DNA from 2 places in the Mesorhizobium sp. M6A.T.Ce.TU.016.01.1.1 genome. Region 2 is predicted to be linked to the other one. Evidence: predicted binding sites of a transcription regulator. Region 2 holds the regulator's gene; the other holds the start of a gene.
What was found. The regulator PhoB, encoded in region 2, activates phosphate uptake and scavenging genes when phosphate is short. The targets are predictions, from matches to a motif close to TGTCATNNANCTGTCAT.
Positions count from the first base shown of each region.

Region 1: the regulator PhoB is predicted to act here: its motif matches at 8,694-8,710, upstream of ppk2 (polyphosphate kinase 2).

Region 1 covers NZ_RZTJ01000005.1:175,393-186,855, reverse strand. The annotation lists gene EOC94_RS12175 (L,D-transpeptidase family protein) at 1-863, opposite strand, end outside; gene EOC94_RS12170 (winged helix DNA-binding protein) at 1,198-1,713, opposite strand; gene EOC94_RS12165 (DUF6163 family protein) at 1,970-2,392, opposite strand; gene EOC94_RS12160 (enoyl-CoA hydratase/isomerase family protein) at 2,389-3,432, opposite strand; gene EOC94_RS12155 (DUF2066 domain-containing protein) at 3,595-4,413, shown strand; gene hemB (porphobilinogen synthase) at 4,512-5,543, shown strand; gene EOC94_RS12145 (nucleoside deaminase) at 5,737-6,210, shown strand; gene EOC94_RS12135 (dihydrofolate reductase family protein) at 6,802-7,446, shown strand; gene ppk2 (polyphosphate kinase 2) at 7,685-8,605, opposite strand; gene EOC94_RS12125 (aldo/keto reductase) at 8,866-9,909, shown strand; gene EOC94_RS12120 (glycosyl transferase family 90) at 9,943-10,914, opposite strand; gene EOC94_RS12115 (hypothetical protein) at 11,119-11,277, shown strand; gene EOC94_RS12110 (DUF982 domain-containing protein) at 11,333-11,463, opposite strand, start outside.
Region 2 covers NZ_RZTJ01000001.1:405,188-416,650, reverse strand. The annotation lists gene xylF (D-xylose ABC transporter substrate-binding protein) at 1-134, opposite strand, end outside; gene EOC94_RS02165 (ROK family protein) at 402-1,649, shown strand; gene phoB (phosphate regulon transcriptional regulator PhoB) at 1,684-2,373, opposite strand; gene phoU (phosphate signaling complex protein PhoU) at 2,390-3,097, opposite strand; gene pstB (phosphate ABC transporter ATP-binding protein PstB) at 3,133-3,948, opposite strand; gene pstA (phosphate ABC transporter permease PstA) at 3,961-5,574, opposite strand; gene pstC (phosphate ABC transporter permease subunit PstC) at 5,567-6,955, opposite strand; gene EOC94_RS02135 (PstS family phosphate ABC transporter substrate-binding protein) at 7,077-8,081, opposite strand; partial or broken gene EOC94_RS02130 (response regulator) at 8,589-9,048, opposite strand; gene EOC94_RS33965 (hypothetical protein) at 9,217-9,453, shown strand; gene EOC94_RS33960 (hypothetical protein) at 9,448-9,750, opposite strand; gene EOC94_RS02120 (DUF2865 domain-containing protein) at 9,775-10,476, opposite strand; gene EOC94_RS34480 (hypothetical protein) at 10,511-10,936, shown strand; gene EOC94_RS02115 (hypothetical protein) at 11,205-11,420, shown strand.

The DNA.
Region 1 (11,463 bases), on a different contig from region 2:
TTCTCGGCGTCATCGGTCGACCAGTCCACGTTCAGCGGATCGACCTCGCTGCCATCCGGTGCGAACAGACGGATCTTGCTGTCCTTGAGATAGTTGGGGTCCTTCCGCATCAGCGGAATGATGTCCTTGCGCACGATCGAGACCGGCGCGTTCCAGTAGGGATTGACGATGATCTCGTTGATCTTGGAATCGACGATCGGCGTCTGGCGGTCGATCTTGCCGACAACGGCGGTGTGGCGCAGCACGACGCGGTCGTTCTCGACCGCCTCGATCTGGGCGCCCGGGATGTCGACCAATACATAACGGTTGCCCAGCGTGCCGGCGCGCTCGTGCAGCCGCTGCAGATTGGTCTGCAACTGGCCAAGCCGGACCTGCGCCGAAACATTCATCGCCGCATAGGTATATTGGCCCAAGGTCCCGTCGGAAGGCAGGCCATGGCGCGCCTGGAAGCGCTTGACCGCGGCATCGACATAGGAATCGAAGGCCTCTGACAGGCCGGCGCTCTGCGCCAGGTCGCCCGAAACCATCAAGCGCCTGCGCAACGGCACCACGTCGGGGTCGATGACGCCGAGCTGCAATTTCTTGGTGTCCGGGACCGGCTCCCAGCCGCCCTGCGCGACGATATTCTGATACTGCGCTATCGCCTGCTCGGTAAAGGAAACGGTCTGCGGGCTGACGATCGGCAGCGTCGAAGCCACCTTGCCGCCCTGGCTGGCGCGGGCGTCGAACTGGTCGTCCCAGTTGCCGCGGCCCGAGGATTTCAGGATATCCCCGATCACGTCCTGCGCGCTGGCGCCACCGGCAAGCATCGTCGCTGCCAACGCGGAGGCTCCGGAAAGGAAGAAACGGCGACTGGTTCTCATGTACGCTCCAGACAGTCTTGTAACAATTCTCTTCACCGGGCGATCCCGCCCGTACTCTAGAGTTGGCAATGTTAACAATTAGCCAACCATGGCCCCTTCGGTCGTGAGAACGTGACGGGGGCGGCGCGCGTTCAGGGAGATGCTTGGCCTTGGCCACAACATCACCCGCATTCTCGCTTTCACCGGGAATATGGCGGCAACGTGGCCCTGAGCGCGATTTGGATCGGCTCGCCCTCACGAAACGGAAAGACCGGTGCTTTTCGGCCACCGGTCTTTAGGTCGCTGTCCGACCGCGCCTCTTCGGCGCGGCTTTCCCCTAGAAGTGGCGTATGCCTTACATCCGATAAGCAATGGTATCGTTCCAGAAGCGATCCAGCCGCTGCAGGGCGCGGTTCATCTGCTTGAATTCTTCCGTGTTAATGCCGCCGACCTGCTCGATCGAGCCGACATGGCGCTCGTAGAGGCCGCCGACGACTTCCGCCACCTCATTGCCCTTCGGCGTCAGCGAGACCCGCACCGAACGGCGGTCGATGCGCGAGCGCTGGTGGTTGATGAAGCCGAGATCGACCAGCTTCTTCAGATTGTAGGAGACGTTCGAGCCGAGATAGTAGCCGCGCGAGCGCAGCTCGCCGGCGGTCAGCTCCGAATTGCCGATGTTGAAGAGCAGCAGCGCCTGGATGGCGTTGATGTCGGAACGGCCGTTGCGGTCGAATTCGTCCTTGATCACGTCAAGCAGACGGCGGTGCAGGCGCTCCACCAGCTGCAGCGATTCCATGTACAGCGAACGGATCGCCTCGCGGCGGTCATCGGATACGTTGGCGGTCTTCGCCGCCGGACGGGAATTGATCATTGTCTTTGCCTCTCGTTTGTCGCCTGGTGATTTTTTGTTTTTCACCTTGATCGCGACACTATCGAATACTCATAAAATTCGACTTAAACGCTAGGGCTAACAAGAGCTTACCGGTAAGAGGTTTCGAAAGAGGCTTAACGAAGGGTCACCCGAACAAGGATGATTAACCTAAAGATTTAGCCAATGGTTCCGGGCGGAAATTTGGGCGTCCAATGGGACGCGCGGCGCTATTCTTGTTGAGCATCGGTCCGATGCTCTATTGCCGGGTCTGGCGCTTCTGCATCCAGATCACCACGCGAAAGACGATGTAGAGCAGCGCCACCGCCGCATGCGAGGCGACGATCAGCAGGCGGTGGCCGAAGAGCTCGGGAAAGCCGGCATACATGACGGTCTCGGTCACCGCGCAGATGACCCAGATCACCGGCCCCCAGGAGGCCAGCATCCACAGGCCGGCGGCAGCGAAGGGAAAGAAGACGGCGAGCATCACCGCCGCCACCTGCCAATGCACCGGCATCAGGTCGAAGCGCCACAACGGGCCGGGGTAGAAGCCGATCAGCCGGATCCAGTACAAAATCCCGAACAACAGGCAGTAGCCGGACACGACGCGCTGGAACCAGACGAAGATGATCTCGACCGTCGAGGGCTGGAGCACGACGCGTCTCGACGTGGCGTCGCTCACAGTTCGAGTTCCCGTTCGCCGAGCGGCGCGAAATAGGCGTCGACATCGGCAGCGCTGATCTTATCGATGCCTGCCGGCCGCCAGAGCGGTGTCGAGCCCTTGTCGATGATGGCAGCGCGAATGCCTTCGTAGAAATCATGGCCGGCAAGCATGCGGTTGAGGATACGGAACTCCATACGCATGCACTCGTCCATCGACAGCGTCAGCCCGGCGCTGATCTCGCGCCAGGCGACATGCAGGCTGGTCGGCGAGCGGGTGCGGATCGTCGCCAGCGTCTTGGCCGCGAACGCATCGGTGAGAGCAGCTCGTTCCAGGCTACCGATGACGTCACCCAGCGACGGTTGCGCGAAATGGCGGGCGATCGCCTCCAGCGTCGGCCTGTCCGTCTCGCGCCGAGCCGGGATGAAGAAACCGCGCAGCACCGATTCCGGATCGCCGCTCGCCGCCAGCCGGTCGAGAAAGCCGGCCTGGTCCTCCGCCTTGATCGTGTGCGTCGCCAGGCCCGACCACAAAGCATCGCCATAGCGGATGCGGTTTCCGGTCAGGGCGAGATACATGCCGAAGCTGCCGCCGAGGTCCGGCAGGAGATGACTGGCGCCGACATCCGGGAAAAAGCCGATGCCGACTTCCGGCATGGCGAATTGGGCGTTCTCGGTCATCACGCGCTGCGAGCCGTGGAACGAGATGCCGACGCCGCCGCCCATGACGATGCCGTCGATCAGCGCGACATAGGGTTTCCTGAACCGCGCGATGCGGGCGTTCAGCCGGTATTCGTCGGCGAAGAAATCGACCGACGGCTTTCCCGCCCGGCCGGCCTCGTAGACGTGGAGGATATCGCCGCCGGCCGAAAACGCCCTGCCCTCGGCCTTGACGACGACGACATCGATCTCATGATCCCGCTCCCAGGCGCGCAGCGCCTTGTCGAGCGCCTTGACCATGCGATGGGTGACGGCATTGAGCGCCTGCGGCCGCGTCAGCGTGACGACGCCAGCCCTGCCCAATCGTTCGAAGCGGATCTCGTCGCCGCCGCCAAAATCCATCGCGATAGAATCCCTCCCCCGCGCCGCCGGGACTGAAGTGCTAAAGCGTGGCGCATGGCTGCGTCAATGCCAACGGTGCAATCCTGCCGCCTTGGTCGCCGCCGGCGCCCGATGCTAGAATTGACTATCTTGATGACGGGCTTTCCAACCGGACGTTGAACCATGCTTGGATTTTTGCGTCTTGCCCTTGTGGCGATCGGCCTGATGGTATGCGCGACTGCCCGTCCTGCATCCGCCAATGACGACCTTTATAGCGCGCGGACCATCGTGACCGGCCAAGGCGAGCAGAACCGTCAGATCGGTTTCAAGGCTTGCCTGGATGCGGTTCTGGTCAGGGTCTCCGGCGATCAGCGGCTGCCGAACAGGCCTGAGATGGCGGCGCTGCGCGACAAGGCTGGCAGCTTCGTTGCCGAATTCCGCTACCGCGACCGGATGGAGGGCATTCCGATCCACGACGAGCAAGGCACGCATGACCGGCCGCACGATCTTTCGTGCCTCTACAGGCCTCAGGTGATCGACCCGGTGCTGGCATCGCTCGGCAGCCGGCCATGGCTTGCTGAGCGGCCGCGGCTGGCGATCTTTCTGGCAACGGAGCGAGGCGCCAGGCGTTTCGCGCTGACCGCAGACGATGAGCGCGGCGCACCCATGCGCGAATCATTCGTGAATGCTGCCGACCCGCTGGCGATGCGGATCGTATTTCCCAAGGCGTCGCACCTCTCCGAATCCGGGCTGGACGACAAGGTGCTGCACGAGACGGACATGGCGGCTCTGGACAAGGCCGCCAAACAGGCCGGCGCCGACCAGGCGCTTGCCGGCAGGATCGTCTGGAGCGACAAGGAATTGGGCTGGATCGCCGACTGGCGGCTTGCCACGGGCGGCAAGACCTATCACTGGCAGGTGCGCGGCGTCAGTTTCGACGAGGCGTTCCGCGTCGCCATGCGGGGAGCGGCGCAGGTCCTGTCCGGCAACGGTCAGCCATAGGTATACCGATATCCAGGCGATGCCAGCCTGGCACAATCGTGTCGCATTGGTCAGCGGCGGAGGCTCGTGGTAAAAGTCGCCGATCCGGAGTTTTGGCGATGAACAAATTCACCCCAGCAAAGCCTGCCGGCGCGCGCAGCGTCGACGAGATCACCGGCAGCCGCCGTTTGCGCCGCATGCGCAAGGCCGACTGGTCGCGCCGCCTTGTGCAGGAGAACCGGCTCTCCGTCGACGACCTGATCTGGCCGATCTTCGTCGTCGATGGGAAAAATATCCGCGAACCGATCGCCGCCATGCCCGGCGTCTTCCGCCTGTCGCTCGACCTTGCCGTCAAGGAGGCCGAGCGCGCGGCAAAGCTCGGCATTCCGGCGATCGCAACCTTCCCCAATGTCGAGCTCGGCCTGCGCGACCAGACCGGCTCGCACATCCTCGATCCGGAAAACGTCATCAACCGCGCTACGCGCGCCATCAAGCACGCGGTGCCCGAAATCGGCATCATCACCGACGCGGCGCTCGATCCCTTCACCTCGCACGGCCATGACGGTATCTTGCGCGACGGCATCATCGTCAACGATGAGACGGTGGAACAGGTGACGGCGGCGGCCGTCATCCAGGCGGCGGCCGGCGCCGACATCATCGCGCCCTCCGACATGATGGATGGCCGCATCGGCGCCATCCGCGATGCGCTCGACGCCAATGGTTTTCAGGATGTGGCGATCATGTCCTACGCGACGAAATTCGCCTCCGCCTTCTACGGACCCTATCGCGAGGCGGTCGGCACCGCCGGCCTGCTCAAGGGCGACAAGAAGACCTATTATCTCGATCACGCCAATTCCGACGAGGCCGTGCGCGAGGCCGAGCAGGATCTCGCCGAGGGCGCCGACATGCTGATGGTCAAGCCCGGCCTGCCCTATCTCGACATTATTCGCAGGCTGAAGGACGAATTCCGGATGCCGACCTTCGCCTATCAGGTGTCGGGCGAATATTCGATGATCAAGGCGGCTGCCGCCAATGGCTGGATCGACGGCGACAAGGCGATGCTGGAATCGCTGCTGGCATTCAAGCGCGCCGGCTGCGACGGGATCCTCACCTATTTCGCGCCCGAAGTGGCGGCGATGCTGAAGGGGTAGGCACTCGCAATCATCACCACACGCGACAGCCTTCATCCTATGTTGAAGGCCGAGATCAAACAATCGGTCGTGCGCATAGCCAGAAGATGACGGTTGCGGCGATGCAGATCGCCTAACTGAATCTGATCTGCAGCCCTTGGAAATCCCTCCGATTCAAGACAATCATCCCACTCTAGCTTTTTGGGAGACTCTGATGGAAAGCCACGAGCCGTTTTTACGCGAGGCAATTGCGCTCTCGAAATCCGCAATGGAACGCGGCGACGAACCGTTTGGCTCGGTGCTGGTGAGGGACGGCGAAGTAATCCTGCGCGCCGAGAACAGCGTCTTCACCGGCCACGATATGACAAACCACGCCGAGATGAACCTGGTTAAACTAGCGGCGCAGCACTACGACGCTGCTTTTCTCGCTGACTGCACGCTCTACACCAGCACCGAGCCGTGCGCGATGTGCTCCGGGGCGATTTACTGGTCGGGCATCGGGCGTATGGTGTTTGCGTGCTCCGAAGCGCGGCTGGGCGAGATCGCTGGGATCGGGTTGAACGTGCCGAGCCGGGCGGTGTTGCAGACCGGCGCGCGCATCGTCACTGTGGTTGGCCCGACGAACCTCGAAGACGAAGCCGCCGAAGTCCACCAGGAATTCTGGCCAAAGCATCTGGGCAAGGCTTAGAGCCTCGGCTCAGGACGCTCTGATTAGAGCGAGAAGATGACGGTTGCGGCGATGCAGATCGCCGAGAAGAAGTTATGCGCGCATCGGTCGTATTGGGTTGCAATGCGCCGCCGGTCTTTGAGCTTGGCGAAGAGGTTCTCGACCTTGTGGCGCTGGCGATAGAGTGCCCTGTCGTCGGGATATGGGACTTTCCGACTTCGGCTCGACGGGATGCTAAGGCTCGATGCCTTTGTTCCACAAAGCCTCGCGAAATGGCGCTGTCATAACCGCGATCCGCAATCAGGGCTTTGGCAGGGCGGCAGGGCATCGAGAACCATGCGTGCCCCTTTGTGGCCGCTCATCTGCCCCCGTAGGCCTGCAGCGCATCCTTCCATTGCAGGCCATGCTTGATGACGTAAACGCATCCTCGAGGCATCGCGGCGCAAGCAACTGCTGCTGCAACCACCCGTCTTGGCTGCGGTCCTGACGCGGCTGGCCCAAACAAGCCGCTCATCGCTCGGCGGAGATTTCAAAATACCGCTTGCAAAAATGCAATCAGTATAGCTAAAAGCAACTGCTTGCATTTCACAACTGGTCTCGAGGGAGGTACTCATGTCCAAGCTTCGCGTCAACGCTTTCACCCTGTCAATCGACGGCTATGGCGCCGGTCCCGACCAGGACCTGAAAGAGCCGCTGGGCGTAGGTGGGGAAGCCCTGCACAACTGGATGTTCGGCACCCGGACCTTCCGCAACATGTCTGGCGACGATCGCGGGACCACAGACACGGACGACGGGTTCGTGGCGCGCAGCTTCGAAAATGTTGGGGCGTGGATAATAGGCCGCAACATGTTCGGGCCGATCCGCGGCGAGTGGCCGGATGAAAGCTGGAAAGGCTGGTGGGGAGACAATCCACCCTACCATGTGCCGGTCTTCGTGCTCACCCACCATCCGCGGAATCCCATCGTCATGGAGGGCGGCACGACCTTCTATTTTGTGACCGACGGTATCCACTCAGCGCTGGAAAAGGCGAAAGCAGCGGCTGATGGCAAGGATGTCCGGCTCGGCGGTGGTGTCGCCACGATCCGGCAATATCTCAGGGAAAAGCTCATCGACGACATGCATCTGGCGATATCGCCGATGCTGCTCGGCTCCGGCGAGAACCTTTTTGCCGGCATCGACATGCTCAAGCTCGGCTACCGGTGCAGCGAGCAGGTCGCGACGCCGAATGCCACGCACGTCATCATCAAGCGCGCGTAGTCTCACTGAAGCGCAGCCCTCTGCGCCGCGATCCTTCGCGCCCCCTCTGTCCTGCCGGACATCTCCCCCACACGGGGGGAGATCGGATGTCGCGCCGGCTTTCGCCAATCATCAGCGTTGCAAGATTGGCACCGTCGGCGACGCTGCCAATCTCCCCCCTCGTGGGGGAGATGTCCGGCAGGACAGAGGGGGGCGCGAAGGAATGCCGCCCGTCCGGGTCTTTAGCAGTCCCAGATGATCAATACTTCTCCGGCACGTACAGCTCGCGCGGCAGCACCTGGCGCTCGTATTCGGGATTGAAGACGCGGTCGGGCAGCGTGATCTCTTCGTGCGGCACCTCCTCATAAGGCATCTGCTTGAGGAGATGATCGATGCAGTTCAGCCGCGCCCGCTTCTTGTCGTTACCCTCGACGATGAACCAAGGAGCTTCGGGAATGTTGGTGCGGGCGAACGTTTCTTCCTTGGCCTTGGTGTACTGCTCCCAGCGCACGCGCGACTGCAGGTCCATCGGCGAGAGCTTCCACTGCTTCATCGGATCATGGATGCGCATCTGGAAGCGCATCTGCTGCTCCTCGTCGGTGATGGAGAACCAGTATTTGACCAGCGTGACGCCGGAACGGACGAGCATGCGCTCGAACTCCGGCACGTCGCGGAAGAACTCCTCGACCTGATCCGGTTCGGCAAATCCCATCACCCTTTCGACGCCGGAGCGGTTGTACCATGAGCGGTCGAACAGCACGATCTCGCCGCCTGCCGGCAGATGCGGGACGTAGCGCTGGAAATACCATTGCGATTTCTCGCGCTCGGTCGGTGCCGGCAGTGCTACGACGCGGCAGATGCGCGGATTGAGCCGCTGGGTGATGCGCTTGATGACGCCACCCTTGCCGGCCGAGTCGCGGCCCTCGAAAACCACCACCAGCTTCTTCTTGTGGTAAGCCACCCAGGACTGCAGCTTGATCAATTCGGATTGCAGCGTGATCAGGTCGCGAAAATACTGCATGCGATCCATCGAGGGCGGATGCGCGTTCTTGTAGATCTTGGCGATTTCCAGCGACAGCGCGGGTTCCGACATTTCCAGCTCGTAGTCTTCGTCGAGCGTGTCGGCTAGCTCCGCTTCCAGCCAATCCCTGGCAGGAGAATTCTGTTTTGCTTCGGTCATTTATGCTGCTCCGCGTGCACGCCCGTGTCGGCGTCCGGCCTGCCGGCCGAGATCGAACACCTTGAGCCGACTTGCATACAGGCCGGCAATGACGGTTTTATTGCAGCCGGCTCGTGCGCCGGTCACCCAAATCCGTAAGATGTGATCGATCCGCCCTCCATGGCATGGGCGACAAGCCGCGCGACTTGTCCTACAAATGCCAGGCTCCTTCGGGCAGCCTTCGAAGCACCGCCTTCTCAACGCAATTGCGAGGATCTGACATGGAGTACCGCACTCTCGGCCGTTCCGGGCTGAAGGTTTCGACGCTCACCATGGGCACCATGACTTTTGGCGGCGCCGGCGCATTTTCGGCGGTCGGCAAGACCGATCTCGACGAGGCGCGCCGGATGATCGACCTCTGCATCGATTCCGGCATCAATCTCATCGACACCGCCAATGTCTATTCGAACGGGCTTTCGGAGGAGATCATCGGCGAAGCGCTCGGCGGCAAACGCAAGGGCGATGTGCTGATCGCCTCCAAGGCGCGCATGCGGATCGGCGATGGCCCCAACGACGAAGGGCTGTCGCGCTACCATCTGATCCGCGAGTGCGAGAAAAGCCTGAAGCGCCTCAGGACCGATGTCATCGACATCTATTTCCTGCACGAATGGGACGGCACGACGCCGCTCGAGGAAACCATCGCCGCGCTCGACACGCTCGTCAGCCAGGGCAAGGTCCGCTATGTCGGCTGTTCCAACTATTCCGGCTGGCAAGTGATGAAGGCACTGGGGATCAGCGATCGCCAGCACCAGCCGCGCTTCTTCACCCAGCAGATCCACTACACGCTGGAAGCGCGCGAAGCCGAATATGAATTGTTGCCGATCTCGGTCGACCAGGGGCTTGGCGTGCTGGTGTGGAGCCCGCTTGCCGGTGGATTGCTGTCCGGCAAATATCACCGCGACCAGGCCACCTCCCGTCAGCTCAGCGGCTGGAAGGAACCGCCGATCCGCGACGAGGACCGGCTGTGGCGGATCGTCGACGTGCTTGCCTATATCGGCAAGAACCATGGCGTGTCGGCAGCGCAGGTGGCGCTTGCCTGGCTGCTCAGCCGGCCGGCCATCAGCTCGCTGGTGATCGGCGGCCGCACCGAAGCGCAGTTCAAGGACAATATCGCCGCCGCCAGCCTGGTGCTGACCAGCGATGAGCGCGCACGCCTGGACGCTGTGAGCAGGCCTCCTGTTCTCTACCCCTATTGGCACCAGCAGTTCACCGCAAAAGACCGGTTCGGTCCGGCCGATCTGGTCCTCGACCGGGATGCTATCTGACAGGGTCCGGATCAGGTCGAAGATCGCCGCGGGCTAGCCCGAGATAAAACGCCAGACCTCGGGATCAGGCTCGATCTGGCCGCTGAGCACGAAATATTTGTAGAGCACGAGCAAGCAGATCGCCTGCTCGGCCCGCTCATCGGCGAACTTGCGGCAATAGGCGTTGGCCGCGGCAACGATGCGTTCGGCCTCAGGCGGATGCTTCTCGAGATACTGCACCCGCTCGGCGAGGTCCGAGAAATCCGGTTCGAGCGGCACATAGTGGACACCAGCCACGAGTTCGCTTTCGCCGAACCATGTCTCGTATGTCGGCGGCGGCATCAGGCACAGCGAATTCGAGCTCATGATCCATTTGAGATTGGTCGCCACATCGTTGCCCTCGAGCGAAATGATGTAGCGGTAGCGCCGCTGCTGATCGATGCTCAAATAGGGCTTGCGATATTCCGGCGCTGCCGTCGGCTTGGGCGTGCCGACATCGCAAAAGGGCAGATCGCGCGCGGCCTCCAGAAGCAAGGTCCGTATCGGATTGTTGAGCTCGCCGCGCCAGACGGCGACCGGAAGCTTGTCCGCGAAGGCAACATCGTCGGCGGGCATGTGGAAGTGGCGGAACTTGTTGAGCTTGAACAGGACCCCGTTCCTGTTGTCGCCGGCGATCGGCCGATCCTTGACGATCGACGGCATCGCAGGCACCTCGATGACGTCGCCGAATTCGAGGTCGATGCGCAAATCGGGATCGAAGTAGCGGGTGAATTCCTTCAGGTCGTAGTAATACATGCTCCGGTCTGTCGGCAGCCGGCTGACCGGCACGGCATCGGCGCTCGGCGCGAAAGCGTCCTGCAGCCTGTTGTAATAGTTGAGACGCGCGCGGATCGACCCGTCCGAAAGCCTGGCCCGATCGAGCAGCCCGGCGAGCCTGCGGCGGAACAGCGCCTGCGGCGCGATATCGCGCATGGCATTGCGCGCATAGTAGAATAGCTTCTGTGCGTTTCTTTGAAGCGTGGCCATCGGTCACTTGGTAAAAACAGGTGAGCTTGTTATTTGTACCCCGGTCTCTCCTACACCATTGTGCCAGCCATCTTGCAAGCCCGGAACCGCGTGCAGCCGGCTTGCCGGCTATGTATGGAGCCGATCGGCCTTTGCGGTGTTGTGTTTGCAGCCCAATGCTCCTAGGCAGGGCTAACAACCTTCAGCATTGCGAAAGGAAGAGATATGGCGCGAGCACCGAATTACGGCCAAGAACGCAAGGAACGCGACCGGCAGAAGGCCGCCAAGAAGGCGGAAAAGCAGGCGGCCAAGGTCGCAGCCAAGGAACGTTCGAAGCCCGAAGACGAGACCACCTCCGAGACCGAAACGGAAACGGCAGAGTAAAACGCATCCAGCCCGCGAGGCGGGTTGGATGCGGCCTAGGAATCCCGCTGCGTCTTCAGGCCGGCGCCTTGTCGCTGACGAACACGTTCACTTCGCGCGCGGCGGCTATGAAGGCGCGCCTCGCGATCATGGCCGGTTTGTCACCGGCCAGCGCATCATGGCAGGCCTGCAGCGCTTCGCGATGCT
Region 2 (11,463 bases):
TCGTCGGTCTTCCAGCGCTCTTCCTGGAAGTTCGACCACGAAACGCCAATGACCTTGTCCTTCGCCTGTGCGACCGACGCGAGCGTCAGCGACATGGCGACCCCCGCCAGGATGGCGGCTGCGAATCTCTTCATGATAGTCCTCCCTGCGCCGCGATACGGCGCGACCAAACTGGCCCGAAGGCCGGCACAAAGGCTCTATTTTTTCGAGCCTCGAAAAAATACTGGTCCAACGCCGAAGCGCTGTCAACATCAATTCTGATGGATTTTGATGTCCCTGCCGACTTTTTTCGAGCCCCGGAATAAACAATGACAGGGCCTTCTGCTTCTGCCAGTATTTGTCGGACGCTACCGACGGCTTCCGGTTCATGAGCGGCCGCGGCAAGAGGGAGGAAGCAAAGGATGTCGGTTGGAATCCGTCATGACGATTTGCGTCGGCGCAACCGGGCGATGGTGATTTCGGCCGTACGCCGGGCAGGCCAGCCGTCGCGAACCGAGATCGCCGCGACCACCGGCCTCAGCCATTCGACCATATCGGCGATCTCTTCCGACCTCATCCAGGAAGGCATCCTGACCGAGAGCAAAGCGAGCGAGACCGTTTCGCTGAAACGCGGCCGGCCGCAGGTCGGCCTTAGCCTCAATCCGGAAGCGGCAGCGGTGTTGGCCGTCGTGTTGTCGCTGAATTTCCTTTCGGTCGCCGTCATCGATTATGCCGGACAAGTGGTCGCCGAGGAACAGCGCCGGCTGGACACGCTGACCATGTCGCGCGACGAGCTGATCGACGAATGTGTCGCCATCGTCCGGCGCCGGCTCGAAGATCCCGATCTCGATGTCCAAAGCGTCGCCCGCATCGCGCTGGCGATCCAGGGCATCACCGATTCCCATGCGCGCGCCATGTTGTGGTCGCCGATCACGCCGCAGACGAACATTGCCTTCGCCGACATTCTGGAACGTGAGTTCGGCATCCCGGCCATCATGGAGAACGACTGCAACATGATGGCCGTGGCGCTGCGCTGGCGCGACCCGGATCGCTACCGCGACGATTTCATCGCCATCCTGCTCTCCCACGGCATCGGCATGGGGCTGGTGCTGAAGGGCGAACTGTTCACCGGCACCCATTCCTCAGGCGGCGAATTCGGCCACATGATCCACCGGCCGGGCGGCGCGCTTTGCCGCTGCGGGCGGCGCGGCTGCGTCGAGGCCTATGCCGGCAACTACGCCATCTGGCGCAATGCAAGGCAGTTGAGCGAGAACGCCGAGCCGGTCGCCGATGTCAGCGACGCCGAGATGCGGGCACTGGCGGCCCGGGCGCGCCAGACGGACGGACCCGAGCGCGAAGCCTACCGCAAGGCCGGCGAAGCGCTCGGCTTCGGGCTCGGCAGCCTGTTCGCGTTGATCGATCCGGCGCCGGTCGCCATGGTCGGCGCCAGCGCTGCCGCCTTCGACCTGATCGAGCCGGCCCTGCGCGAGGCCATCGCTCAGACCGCCGGCGGTCAGCATTCGGGTTCGATTTCCTTCGACACTGAGCCGAACGAGCTGCCGCTGATCCGCGAAGGCTGCGCCATGCGAGCGCTGAGCTTCGTCGACCAGGAGATTTTCGCGCCGGGCGCGCAAGGGAAGTCCGGCACGGCCAGGAAGCACGTGGCCTGAATGGAAGAACGCAGCTTGAATTTAGGCAGTCTGTTCAGTCTTCCCTGATCGCATAGCCCGCGCCGCGGATGGTGCGGATGACATCGGGCATGCGGCCATTGTTGACCGCCTTGCGCAGCCGGCCGACATGGACGTCCACCGTGCGCTCGTCGATGTAGATCGTCTCGCCCCAGACATTGTCGAGCAACTGGCTGCGCGAGAACACCCGACCCGGGTGCCGCATCATGAATTCGAGCAGCCGGAATTCGGTCGGCCCGAGCCGGATCTCGCTCTTCTTGCGATAGACCCTGTGCGATTCGCGATCGAGCATGATGTCACCGACCTTCAGCACGCTGGACAGCACTTCGGGCTTGGCGCGGCGCAGCAGCGCCTTGACCCTGGCCATGAATTCCGGTGTCGAGAACGGCTTGACCAGATAGTCGTCGGCCCCGGTCGAGAGGCCGCGCACCCGGTCGCTTTCCTCGCCGCGCGCGGTCAGCATGATGATCGGCAGCCGCTCGGTTTCGGGACGCACCCGAAGGCGACGGCAAAGCTCGATGCCCGAAACCGCCGGCACCATCCAGTCGAGCACCAGAAGATCGGGCACGTTTTCCTGAAGCCGGATTTCGGCCTCGTCGCCGCGCGTCACCACCTCGACCTGATAGCCTTCGGATTCCAGATTGTAGCGAAGGAGGACGCCCAGCGGCTCTTCGTCCTCCACCACCATGATGCGCGGCGCGATCATCGGCCGGTTACCCCTGTCATGTCGCCGACGCCGGCATCGTCGTTTCGTCGAGCTTCGGCCGATCCGCCGGCAATTGCTGCCCGGTCACGACATAGTAGGCGTTCTCGGCGATGTTGGTGACATGATCGCCGATACGCTCGAGATTCTTGGCGCAGAACAGAAGATGCGTGCAGGCGGTGATGTTGCGCGGATCCTCCATCATGTAGGTCAGGAGTTCGCGAAAAACCGCCGTGTATTTCACGTCGATCTTCTCGTCGGCGGCGCGCAGCTCTTTCAACGCGCCGGCGTTGCGCGACACATAGTGCTCGACCACGCCGCGGAGCTGCTCGAGAACGAGATCCGCCATCGCGTCGATACCGTGCGAGAGATTACGCGGCGTGGCGCTCTGCCCGACGGCGCTGACCCGCTTGGCTATGTTCTTGGCTAGGTCGCCGATGCGCTCGAGATCGCCGGCCATCCGGATTGCGCCAACCACGGCGCGCAGATCTTGCGCCATCGGCTGCCGCTTGGCGATCAGCGTGATCGCGCTGTCGTCGAGTTCACGCTGCCGCGCATCCATGATGGCGTCATCCGAGACGACGCGCTGCGCCATCGCATTATCTGACGCGAGCAACGCGCGGATCGAGGCTGCGACCATCGCGGCGGCAAGCTCGTCCATGTCGCGGATCAGCCTGTCGATGTGCTCCAGTTCCTCGTCGAAAGATGCGACGGTATGTTCACCCATGATACTGTCCTCGTGCTCGAAATTCGCCGGACCGCTTAGCCGAACCGGCCGGTGATGTAGTCCTGGGTGCGCTTGTCGTCGGGGTTGGTGAACATCTTGTCGGTCGCGCCCTCCTCGACCAGATAGCCGAGATGGAACATCGCCGTGCGCTGCGACACGCGCGCTGCCTGCTGCATCGAATGGGTGACGATGACGATCGTGTAGTTCTGGCGCAGTTCGTCAATCAGTTCCTCGACACGGGCGGTGGCGATCGGATCGAGCGCAGAACACGGCTCGTCCATCAGGATCACTTCCGGTGACACAGCGATGGCGCGCGCAATGCACAGGCGCTGCTGCTGGCCACCGGAAAGGCCAGTGCCCGACTCGAGCAGGCGATCCTTGACCTCGTTGAACAGGCCGGCCTTCTTCAGGCTCGATTCGACGATGCCGTCCAACTCCGCCTTGCTCCTGGCCAGACCGTGAATGCGCGGACCGTAGGCGACGTTTTCGTAGATCGACTTCGGAAACGGGTTCGGCTTCTGGAACACCATGCCGACGCGAGCTCGCAGCTCGACGACATCGATTTTCGGGTCGTAGACATCCTCGTTGTCGAGCGTGATCTTGCCGCTTACCCGCGCGATGTCGATCGTGTCGTTCATTCGGTTCAAGCAACGCAGAAAGGTCGACTTGCCGCAGCCCGATGGGCCGATCAACGCCGTCACCTGGTTCTCGCGGACATCGAGATCCACGTCGAACAGAGCTCGCTTCTCGCCGTAATGAACGGAGACCTTTTCGCCCTTCATCTTGATCGAAGGCTCGTTGGTTCCGCTACTCAGTTTCTGCTCGACGCTGGCTTCCGTCATGATGTTCATATCCTCTACTCCTTACCAGCGCCGCTCGAAGCGCCTGCGCAGTATCACCGCGATGGCATTCATGATGACCAAAAACACCAGCAAAATCAAAATCGCCGCCGAAGTCTTCTGCTGGAACCCCGCTTCAGGAAAATCGGCCCACATGAATATCTGCACCGGCAGGATCGTCGCGGGATCGGTGAAGCCACCGGGAATGTCGACGATGAAGGCGACCATGCCGATCATCAGCAACGGCGCGGTTTCACCCAGCGCATGCGCCATTCCGAGGATGGTGCCGGTCATGATACCCGGCATCGCCAGCGGCAGGACGTGATGGAATACGGTCTGGACCTTGGACGCTCCGATGCCAAGTGCGGCCTCGCGGATCGACGGTGGCACGGCGCGCAGCGAAGCGCGTGAGGCTATAATGATGATCGGCAGGGTCATCAGCGCCAGCACCATGCCGCCAACCACCGGGGCCGAGCGCGGCAGGCCGAAGAAATTCAGGAATACGGCAAGTCCAAGCAGGCCGAAGACGATCGAAGGCACCGCCGCCAGATTGTTGATATTCACTTCGATGATCGTCGTCAGCCGGTTCTTGGGCGCAAATTCCTCAAGATAGATCGCCGCCGAAACGCCGATCGGGAAGGCGATGGCGAGCGTTACGATCATGGTCAGGAACGATCCGACGACCGCGCCCCAGATACCGGCCAGTTCCGGCTCGCGGCTTGCGCCGGTGAAGAAGAAGATCGAGTTGAACCGGCTTTCGATCAGGCCGGCGCTCTTCAGCGTGTCGAGCCAGACGATCACCTTGTCCGAAATCTTTCGCGATGCTTCCGGCGTGTCGATGACCCGCAGGAATGCCTGGCCGCTTGCGGCTGGCGCCGTGCTGTCCAGCGCCTCGATCACCGTGCCCTTTGCGACCGCCGTTCCGTTGGCCCCAGGCGACAGCGCGGTCAGCTTGACCGTGCCGCCGTTGAACGCGACCAGCAGCGACGACGCGCCGCTCGTCAGCGTGAGCATGCCGTTTTCGCCCTCGGTCGCGCCATGGCCGCGCGCCAGCGCCAGCATGGCATCGTCGCCGAAGGTCAGATCGATGTCGCCGCTGGTTTGCGAAGGCGTGACGCTTGTCGAAATCGCTTCGTCCGAACCGACGTCGGCAAGCAAACCCTTGAGATAAAGATCGGCAAAATCGTCAAGTGGAACCGCATAGTCCACAGTTCCTCCGAGCATCCCCGGATCAGCAGCGATATCTTTGCGCAGGAACACGCCTGTGCCCGTGGAAATCAGTCCGCGCAGCAGGCGCTTGTCCTGACGGCTCGTCACATCCGGAAATTTTGCCGTAAGCGCTTCCTGGGCGATGGCGTCGTAGTTGACGGCGTCGAGTTTCGCCGGGTCTACCTTGGCCGCCGAAAGATCGATCGGCAGCGTCAGATAGTTCTGCCGCAGCGCCGGGATCGCCTGCGTGACGATCGTCGACAAGAGCAGCACAAGGAACAAGCCGGCCAACGCGACGGCTGCGGCGCCAAGCCATTTGAACCACGTTTCCGCGCGGTAACGGCCCTTCAGCCGTGCCTTCGCGGCATCGTCGGTATGAATGCTGACCGGCCGTCTGCCGGCGCCGAATGACGCGATCGCATCAGTCATATTGCTCTCGGTATTTCTGGACGACGCGCAAAGCGACGATGTTGAGGGTAAGCGTGATGCAGAACAACACCAGGCCGAGCGCGAAGGCTGCAAGCGTCTTGGCGCTGTCGAATTCCTGATCGCCCACAAGCAGCGTCACGATCTGCACCGTCACTGTTGTGACCGCTTCGAGCGGGTTGGCCGTGAGATTTGCCGCCAGCCCTGCGGCCATGACCACGATCATTGTTTCACCGATTGCGCGGCTGACTGCGAGCAGCATCGCCGAAACGATGCCCGGAAGGGCCGCCGGAAGGATCACCTTGCGGATGGTTTCAGACTTGGTCGCGCCGAGGCCGGCGGAACCGTCCCTCAGGGATTGCGGAACGGCGTTGATCACATCGTCGGAAAGCGAGGAAACAAAGGGAATGATCATGATGCCCATGACCACGCCTGCGGCGAGCGCGGATTCTGACGCAACGTTGAGACCCAGGCTTTCGCCCAGACCACGGAAGTAGGGCGCAACCGTCAGCGCAGCGAAGAAACCGTAGACGACGGTCGGAATGCCAGCAAGGATTTCCAATACCGGCTTTGCGACCGCGCGGACGCTTTTGGAGGCGTAATCCGAAAGATAGATCGCAGCCATCAGCCCGATAGGCGCAGCTACCAGCATGGCAATGAAGGTGATGAGCAACGTGCCGGCAAAGAGCGGCACCATGCCAAAAATGTCCTGGTTGACCGCTCCGGCTTCCGCTCCGGCGCCGGTGAAGGCGCTCTGCGGCGACCAATGTGTGCCGAACAGGAATTTATAGAGCGGCACCTGTTGGAAGAACCGCAAGGATTCGAAGATGAGCGACAAGACGATACCGATCGTCGTCAGGATCGCGACCGCCGAACAGGTAATCAAGAATGCGCGAAGAACGCGCTCGACAACGTGGCGCGCCCGGTAGGCCTGCGCGATGCGCGAATAGGCCCAGTAAAATCCGGACGCGGAAAGCATGAGCGCGACGGCCCAGATGATCCAGCTGCTGCTCGTATGGATCGATTTGTAGACGGCCGCGGCCGCCTCTTTCGTGGGATCGGCGAAGCCGACAAGCCCGCCAAAGGCCATCGCGCGAGCGTCGCGGATGAAAGCTTCGACCTGCGGAATGCCCATTCCCGACAGCTCGGCGGAGAAGCGGTCGGCAATGATCGACGATTCAATTCCCGGCGTCACCATCGACCACAGCACGATCGCAAGCAGCGCGGGACCGGCGGCAAAAAGCGCCAGGAACATGCCATGCTGGCCAGGCAGCGAATGCAGCCGGGCGACGTCGCCATTGACACTGGCAATGGCGCGTGTGCGGCCTATCCAATAGGCCGCAGCAGCCAGAACTAACAGAAGAACAACGAGATAACCGACCATGATTCAGGACGTCCCCTCGACCGCCGGCCATTCACCGGCTCAAAGCACGGGACGTTGGTCCCGCGCTTTGTGCTTTAGAGCATGAGGGTCAGAGCGGATATTTGCCCGGACCCCAAAAAAATCAGGAGCCCATGCCCTTCAGGGCCTTGGCGTTTTCGGCCCACGTGGCGCGCTCGGCGTCCGGCAGAGGGATCAGGCCCTTGTCGGCCAGATAACCCTCAGGACCCCATGCACCCTCCGAGGTATACTCGGCGATGAACTCTTGCATGCCGGGGATGACGCCGACATGCTCTTTCTTGGCATAGATAAAGAGCGAGCGGGAAACGCCGTACTTGCCGGATGCGATGTTCTCGAAGGTCGGCTCGACGCCGTCGACCTTGTGGCCCTGCAGCTTGTCGGCATTCTGGTCAAGGAACGAGAAACCAAAGATGCCGAAGGCATTGGGGTTGGCTTCCAGCTTCTGGACAATCAGATTGTCGTTTTCGCCGGCCTCGACAAAAGCGCCGTCTTCGCGGATTTCGCCGCAGCCCTTTTCATTAGCCGCCTTCACTTCTTCCTGGCAGGCCGCATCCATGACGAGTTCAACGAACGCGTCGCGCGTGCCAGACGTGGGCGGCGGGCCAAGCACTTCGATCTTTGTCGCGGGAAGCGACGCATCGACATCCGACCAGTTCTTGTAGGGGTTGGCGACGACCTTTCCGTCAACTGCGACATTCTTGGCGAGCGCCTTGAAAACCTGCTCCTTGGTCAGATCAACGACAGTCCCTGCCTTCGAGTTGGCGAGCACGATGCCGTCGAAGCCGACCTTGATCTCGACCGGCGTCACGCCGTTTGCCTTGCAGGTTTTAAGCTCGCTGTCCTTGATGGCGCGCGAGGCGTTGGTGAAGTCGGCGGTATTTTCGCCGACGCCCTGGCAAAACAGCTTCATGCCGCCGCCGGTGCCGGTCGATTCGACGACCGGGGTCTTGATCTGTCCGCTCTGGCCGAGCTTTTCGGCGACAGCCGTGGTGAAGGGGAACACTGTGGACGAACCGACGATTTGAATCTGGTCGCGCGCGGCGGCATAACCAGCCGACGCGGCGAGCGCAAGCGCCGCGGCCGACGCCGTAAGGAGGAATTTCTTCATGTGGCCTGCTCCTGTTCGGAATATGGTCTCTCGGCGCCATTCCTTCGGCGCCCGCTGAGGCCAATAGCCCCCGATTATAACAGTCGCATGACAGTTTGATGTCAGCCCGGTAACGCCGCACAGCCATGTCGAAAGGGAAGCGCCGCGGGTCTCGCCGGCACAGCCGTGGTTTGCCGCTGGAATCAGCAGCTTGCACGGTTTCCAGCCGGCATTTCCCTTCGACTGGCGGTGCAAATTTGCGCCGAAAAAGAAAATCCGGGCGGGAGCGCGTTGCATGCGGCCAAAGGAGGTCATGGCCGCGCCATCGCCGAAACAGGTCCGTTGGGGTAAATCTGACCCTGTTTCTTGCCGGCGGTCGCTGCTCCCGCCCGTAACTGGAGGGGCGGAGCTCGAATGTGCTTATTGTCCCAACCCGGCGCACGCTTTGGTATGGTGCGATCGCACCATAGTCTCGTCCGCAATGCGTCGCCGAATCTCAGCTGAATTTCTTGCAGCCTGACCGGATGCCTATCCCGCGTTGCGCTGGATTTCGCCGTCCGCGCCGAGCCAGCGTTCGACCTTTTCCAGCAAGGCCCTGGGCTGATGGGCTTGGGCAGATAACGTCCATGCCCGCCTCCAGGCACCGTTCGCGATCACTCTTCAGTGCGTGCGCGGTGACGCCGACGATCGGGACGTGCGCGCCGGTCTCTTCTTCCAGCCGCCGAATAGCGGCGGTCGCTTCGTGGCCGTTCATCTCAGGCATCGAAACATCCATCAGGATCATGCGCGGATTGAGCCTGCCGAAGGCATCGAGCGCCTTGCGGCCATTGCCGACGATCTCGAAGCCGTAGTCGGTTTCGCCGAGAATCTGGGTGAAAACCATCTGGTTCACCTCATTGTCCTCGGCAACGAGGATGTCCAGCCGATGCCCGGTGCCCGCCGGCGTGCTGGTGCGGGGACGAACCGGTGGCGGCTGCAGCAGCGCCCGCCCGGACGCGGCTCCATATACGGGCAGCGGCGGTTGCACCGGCGATGACTGCGCCATGTCGTTCTCGGAACCGTCGGCCGGCGGCGCGCCGGAATGTGCCCCACAAGCATCAACGTTCCGCTAACCTTAACGGACCGTGACCAGTGCATCGGATTTGGAATTCGCTCGTTGCGCCGCTCCAAGCTGGGGCGAATTCGCATTCGCCACACTGCAGCGCCGCGCCTCGTTTCGGGCGCGCTACGGACGCTGCGGCCCTTTGATTTTGCCCGCGATATTCCGACGGTTGCCGCTAGAACCGAAGCGGCGTTACAATCCCGCAAGGGTGTTGCCGATGTTGGGACGGATTCTGCCTTTTTTGCTGTGCCCGATGCTGCTGTTCGGGAGCGGCTGCTCGCGCAGTTATGACGGCACCGTCGTCATTCCAAGGCCGCTCGATGTCCGGCGGTTCTGGGACAGGCCGCCGCAGCAGGCGCAAGCCGAACAGCCCCAGTTGCAGACCGATGTGTTTCCTGTCGCGCCCGAAACGCCGACAAGAGCCGCGGTCCGCAGAACCAACACCCCCGTGGCGCCGAGAAGGCAAATCACCAGGATTTCCAAAGATCCGCCGACGCCGTCATCCGAGCCGGCAAAACCGCTCACCTGCAGGAATGTCAGCCAACCCGGAAAACGGGTCCGCATGGTCTGCGAATAGCCGACCGGCATTGCGGTGACCTGAACTCCACGGGGTCAGTTTTCGGGGAAGAAAGCCGGTCCGACCACCCTTACCGGCCGCGTTGCGGTCAATTTTTCGATCGACTGATGCTGGGCGGCGCCCTTGGCTTCGGCAGTGGGAGCCCCGAGATCCGGAGCTTTGGCATCGGGTCCGAGAATTTCCGCAACGGCGCCAAGATCCGGCTTTGTCGTCGGCAATGGAATGATGGCGTTGGCCATGTTGGCGGGTGTTACCGTCCGCGCCCTGAGTTCGGCGACCCGCCGGGAATACCGCTTGACGCTACAAGCCTTGAAATTGGCGTCGTCGCGGTACCGGAAAGCGGCCGCAAGCTCCGTATAGGGTTTTCGCGTCTCGAGAGCGACCATCGCTTCGGTCTCGAGGCTGGCATCCTCCAGCGTATAGAGGTCGACACCGGCATCGTCGCAAATGTAGCGGCACTGATCGACGGTCTCCTTCAGATCGTCTCTTTTGGCGAACTGCGATTTTGGCGCGGGGAAGAAATATCCGTCCGACAGGCGCACGCAAAACAGCATCGGGCTGCCAGCATATTTCAGGCCAGCGGACTGGGTTTTGGCTGCCGAACGCTGGTCCTGCTGCTGCTCTTTCTGCCGATTCTGTTGCTTGGCGGTGGGCGCGCAGCCCAGGGCGGCGAACCTGGCCCGCAGGCCGGCTGTATTCCTGCCCGCATTCGATGCGGCCGCGATCTGGCGTTGCACCTCTGCCTTGCTCCTGACGAGATCGGCACAAGGGTTGAAGAAGAACCCGACCAGCGAACTTTTGGCCGAACATTGGCGCTGTTTCTCCAACCGTTGGATCGCAACAAGCTGCCGGCGAAACTGCGCAAGCTGCGGGCTCGACCCGCCGCCGCGTTCGGCCGAACGCATTTGGCTTTTGATCGCGCTGCAACTATCCGCGTATGAAGAGGAAGTGCCGAGCATAAATGCCGTCACCAATACCGGCACAAGAAACATGTCAGACCAGAAGCGTGTCATTGGAGCGACCATTGCCATTGTTTCTGCCGATAACCTGGAACCGCATTCTTTGTTGATGGTGAATAAGGGTTCTCTAAATGAGCACCACCTAATTCCAGCGAGATTGCAGTTTCAAGAGACTTTAATACTAGTGTATTACATGTATTCGCGTAAATTCAATATTGCACTTTTGTTTCAAGATTGAGACGAAACCAAAAACAATGCCGGCTACCCGCGCCACTGCCGAAAATTTGACCTGACTGGCAGGTTTCGGACTCCTCGATCGACCGGTGAATTTCCGATCAATCCGGCGTTACCGGCAGTTTCGCACTGAAACCTTTGTCCTGTCTTCGGCGTTAAATGGCCATTGCAGCCGCGCGTCCCTTTGGGCGAAAGGCCGCTGTAACGTTTTGATTTGGCGCATGGTCCTTTCCGGTCTTGGGCCATGCGCTGGACGGTCAAAGGAGACGCGCATGTCGATTCACTTCACTGTCTCGGGCCTGACCAGAAATCTGTTTCATTCGCTTGGACTGGACCATGAGCGCGCGCCGAGACCTCTCAGTCCTGAGCAAAATCTTTTGCTGGAATGCTATCTGTCCGGCCAGATTCCGGAATCGGCCTGGAGCGACTACGTCTTCGAGACACCGGAATTGGCACGCCATGTCAACGCGAGGCGCGGGCAGCACTAGTGCATGTCGCCCAAAAGTGCGCAGCGGTTTTGGGCGAACGACA